One region of the Paenarthrobacter sp. GQ52 genome, then DNA from elsewhere that is predicted to be linked to it. Evidence: predicted binding sites of a transcription regulator. Region 1 holds the regulator's gene; the other holds the start of a gene.

What was found. Region 1 encodes HspR, which represses chaperone genes until heat shock. Its sites were predicted from a motif close to AAGTTGAGTCNNNNNGACTCAACTT; they were not measured.
Region 2: the regulator HspR is predicted to act here: its motif matches at 1,478-1,502, upstream of clpB (ATP-dependent chaperone ClpB).

What each region holds. Positions count from the first base shown of each region.
Region 1 covers NZ_JCAXEJ010000027.1:5,012-7,399, forward strand. The annotation lists gene AC6CH8_RS21675 (hypothetical protein) at 1-323, shown strand, start outside; gene AC6CH8_RS21680 (DUF3040 domain-containing protein) at 349-651, opposite strand; gene AC6CH8_RS21685 (hypothetical protein) at 857-1,321, shown strand; gene AC6CH8_RS21690 (heat shock protein transcriptional repressor HspR) at 1,331-1,759, opposite strand; gene AC6CH8_RS21695 (DnaJ C-terminal domain-containing protein) at 1,770-2,388, opposite strand, start outside.
Region 2 covers NZ_JCAXEJ010000021.1:38,171-40,558, reverse strand. The annotation lists gene clpB (ATP-dependent chaperone ClpB) at 1-1,440, opposite strand, end outside; gene AC6CH8_RS19930 (MSMEG_1061 family FMN-dependent PPOX-type flavoprotein) at 1,589-2,206, shown strand; gene AC6CH8_RS19925 (sulfate/molybdate ABC transporter ATP-binding protein) at 2,233-2,388, opposite strand, start outside.

The DNA.
Region 1 (2,388 bases):
TGAGGTGGGCTTTGGCACGGATCAACCATGCCGATGTCCCTTCAGTGGTCCAAGGCGTGATGCTCACTCTGACCGGCAACAAGAAGGCCGCCAAGGAAGCTAAACGGACCGCTACCAGGGCAGTTAAGAAGGCCACCCAGGCCCTCAGCCGGAAGACCACGCAGCGCAGCTCCGGCCGAGCCATATGGTTTACTGCCCTTGCTGCCGCCATAGTGGGGGCCGGCGCAGTGTTTGCCTGGCGGACCATGCTGCCTCCGGGCGAACCCGAGCCTGCCAAGCAGCCGGAAACCTCAGTCCAGCCTCCGGTTCCTCCGGTGCCCTAAGGTGTCAGTCGCGACGCCGGCCCCGTCAAGGGGCCGGGTCGTCGTCGCGCCTTTCAATCCGTCTCCGCAGCGAGGTTCCGGCCAAAAGCCAATAGGCACCGCCGCTGGCCAGCAAGAAGCCCGCAACACCGAGGATCACAAGCTGGGTGACGATCCCTGCAATGACCAGGACAAAGCCGATCAGAACTGCCAGTGCGCCGGAAACCGCACGGGCTATCGCCCCACGCGGGCGGCCCGACTTCAGCTCAAAGGCGAGGTCGGGATCCGTTGCAGCGAGATCCCGCTCCAGCTCTTCCAAGCTCCTGCGTTCTTCATCCGACAACGACATCGGAATTCCTCACCACACAAGCAGGGCCGCAACCTGCGGCGATGCTCAGAACATCCGCACGAGCGCTGCTTGCCGTGCTATGCCTTCATTATCTGCCCGATGCCCCGTTCTTACCAACGGTCCTAAGCATGCTTACGATGGAAGGGCAGGATTCTGAAGAACCACGAGCACGGAACTCACCGCCGACTGGAAAGTTGAAATCGCCATGGCACGACGAAGGCCTAAGAAAGCACCGAGCACTACTGAAGCCTTTCCCAGGCGCCGCGGACCCGGAAGGGCCATTTGGCTCATTGCCGCGGGCCTCGTCGCGGGCATAGCGGGTGGAATTTTCGGCTTCCGCATGCTGGTTCCGCCGGGAGAGCCCGAGCCGGTCCGGAACCGTAGGCACGAGCCAAGGGGAGCCTCGCGACTGGACACGTCGCCCGCTGACGCTTCGCGACCCCATGTGGCACAGCCGGCGGAAATCCTGGTCCCTGAAGAGCCTGTCGAAATCTCCACAAGGATGCGGCCGGGCGAATGGACTGAAGAGTCACTGCTGGAGCACATCGATGATTACAAACAGCAGATCCGGGACATGGGAGCGAAGGAAACGCAGATCGTCACCAACGTTGAACGAACCGAAGAGGGTGCTGCCCGCGTGGTGGTGAGCTGGGACAGGACCCTGCCGTAGGACCCGAAGCTACAGGTTCTCGCCCTGCCGCGGCCGCCACACCACAACTGCTTGCGACCTAGCCCGGGGACGTTGACCGCGGGCCAGGCTGACGACGTCGCCTGCTGCGCCTGCAGCGAAGATGCGCGCATCCAGTGGCGAGCGACGACGGGACAGTTCCTCGGTCAGTTCAGCCACGCGGTATTGCAGCGCAGCCACCTGGTTTTCGAGGTCAAGGATGCGTTTGATGCCCTCAAGAGAGACGCCGGACTGCGAGAGGCGCTGGACCTCCCGCAGTTTGTTGACGTCGTTCTGCGAATAGCGGCGGGACTTGCCTGGCGCGCGACTGGGCGAGACGATGCCCAGGCGGTCGTACTGGCGCAACGTCTGCGGATGCATGTCGGCAAGCTCCGCAGCGACGGAGATGACAAAGATCGGCTGGTTGACGTCGATAGCCATGACCGCCTCCTTACAACCGGGCCTTCGCGGCCAGATCGTGACGCGGGTTCGCGTCGGTGGTTGCGGCAGCGAACGCCTTCACGGCTTCTTCCGCTTCCTTGTTCAGGTTTTGGGGAACAGCGACGTCGATGGTCACCAGCAGGTCGCCAGTCGCCTTGGATGTTTTCACACCCCGGCCTTTGACCCGCAGTGTCCGGCCTGACGGTGTGCCGGCCGGGACGCGAACCTTGACGGTGTCGCCGTCGAGCGTTGGCACTTCAATGGTGGCGCCAAGCGCCGCTTCCGCGAACGTGACGGGCACGTGGATGCGGATGTTGTCGCCGTCGCGCTGGAAGAAGTCGTGGGGCTTCACGCTCACCGTGATGATGAGGTCGCCATTGCCGGCAGGGCCGACGTTGCCCTTGCCGCGCTGACGGACTTTCTGCCCGTCCTTGATGCCGGCAGGAATCTTGACGTCGATCACGTTGCCGTTGCTCTCACGCAAGCTGACCGTAGTCCCCTTGATGGAGCCGGCGAACGAGATGGACGTGGTGGCCGTCCGATCCGCGCCCTTCTGCGGTGCACGCTGGAACCCGGTCTGGCCGGCTCCACCGAAACCACCGCCAAACAGGTCGGCGAACTCCGGAGGA
Region 2 (2,388 bases), on a different contig from region 1:
GATCTTGGCCTTGAGATCGCCGACGCGGTTCAGTCCGGCTTTCTCCGCCTCCCAGCGCGCGTTCAGCGCACTGAGTTCCTCGTTCTTGTCCGCCTTGTCCGCGCGGAGCGCAGCCAGCCTCTCCACCGACGCAGGGTCAGTTTCGCCCTGGAGGGCCAGTTCTTCCATGGTCAGGCGGTCGACGGCGCGGCGGAGCTGGTCGATCTCTTCCGGTGCGGAATCGATCTCCATGCGCAGCCGGGACGCGGCCTCGTCCACGAGGTCGATTGCCTTGTCCGGAAGCTGGCGTCCCGAGATGTACCTGTTGGACAGCGTTGCGGCTGCGACCAAAGCAGAGTCGGCGATAGCCACCTTGTGGTGGGCCTCGTAGCGTTCCTTCAGACCACGAAGAATACCGATGGTGTCTTCGACGCTGGGCTCGCCAACATATACCTGCTGGAAGCGGCGTTCCAGTGCAGGGTCTTTCTCAATGTTCTCGCGGTACTCGTCCAAGGTGGTGGCACCAATCAGGCGCAGTTCACCGCGCGCCAGCATGGGCTTGAGCATGTTCCCCGCGTCCATGGCGCTTTCACCCGTGGCGCCGGCACCCACAACCGTGTGGATTTCGTCGATGAACGTCACGATCTGCCCGTTGGAGTTCTTAATCTCCTCCAGAACGGCCTTCAGGCGTTCCTCGAACTCGCCTCGATACTTTGCTCCGGCCACCATGGACGCGAGGTCCAGGGCGATGAGCGTTTTGCCGCGCAAACTTTCGGGAACGTCGCCGGCCACCATGCGCTGCGCAAGGCCTTCGACGACGGCGGTCTTGCCAACGCCCGGCTCACCAATCAGCACGGGGTTGTTCTTGGTGCGGCGGCTCAGAACCTGCACGACGCGTCGGATCTCGCTGTCACGCCCGATGACGGGATCCAGTTTGCCTGAGCGGGCCACGGCAGTGAGGTCCGTGCCGAACTTCTCCAGGGCCTGGAAGGTGTTTTCCGGATCGGGGGAATTGACGTTCCTGTCGCCACGGACGCCGGGCAGGGCAGCGAGCAGCGCCTCGTGGGAGGCGCCGGCGTCGCGCATTAACTTACCCACGGCGTCGCTTCCGGCCGAGAGTCCGAGCAGCAGGTGCTCCGTGGACACAAAGGAATCGCCGAGCTTGTCAGCTTCGTTCTGGGCAGCTTGGATGGCCTGCATGGACTGGCGGGACAACTGGGCCTGCTGGACAGAGCTGCCCGATGACGACGGCAGCGATTTAATGGCTGAGCTAGCCTGAACGCTCACGGCATCAGGGTCCGCTCCCGTGGCACGCAACAGCGCAACGGCAACGCCTTCGCGCTGGTCCATTAGGGCTTTCAGCAGGTGGGCAGGCTCAAGCTGCGGGTTGCCGGCAGTTGAGGCGTTCATGGCGGCCGCAGAAAGGGCCTCCTGGCTTTTGGTGGTGAATTTGACGTCCAAAGAGTGCTCCCTTTCTGGAGTGATACCTATGATTACAAAGTTGAGTCTACTACGCTCAACTTTGCATTTGGTCCATTAAGTTCCATGTTTGCCCACGGCGAAACCAGTGTCCAGAGTCCACCGAAATCAAGGGAAGTAGGCTGAGCCTATGGACCCCATCTCCAGCGTGGATGAACTCGAAGAACTGATCGGATTGCCCTTGGGCCGTGTGCGCCGGAAAGTGCGCACATCCCTCAGCGATTTCGACCGCCAATGGCTGGCAGCCAGCCCGTTTTGCGTGATCTCGACTTCGGACGCGCAGGGCCGCGTGGACGCCTCACCCAAGGGCGACCCAGCTGGCTTCATTCATGTCCTGGACGAGCACACAATCGCCATACCGGAACGCCCCGGCAACAAGCTCGCCTTCGGCTTCCACAACATCCTGGAGAACCCGAACGTGGGTATCCTGTCCGTCGTCCCGGGCAGAACGGACACCCTGCGGATCAATGGAACGGCACAAATTGTCCGTGACGCCGACTTCTTCGATCACTTGGTGGTCAAGGGGCACCGGCCGCGCGCCGCTGTTGTGGTTGCTGTGGAGGAAGTGTTCACCCATTGCGGTAAGGCCTTCATGCGGAGCGGACTGTGGCAACCGGAAACCTGGGACATGGACGGCCTGCCGAGCATCGCCATGTTGTCCCAGACCTACACGCAACCCGAAACACCACTGGAGGATCTGGAGTCCTACTACGGGCCGTCCTATGCGGAGCGGATGTATCGCGAGTAGCGCCAGGGTATTCGGCCAAGCGTGTTTCAGGCCGGGTAGACCGCCACCATCGCGGACTTGACCACAAACCTCACTTCCATGCCCGGCGCCAGGCCCAGGTCGGCGGATGCGGAGGGAGTGATGTCGGCTGACAAAGCTTGTGCCGATTGCACCCCGCTGGCACGGACGCGGATCTGATCACC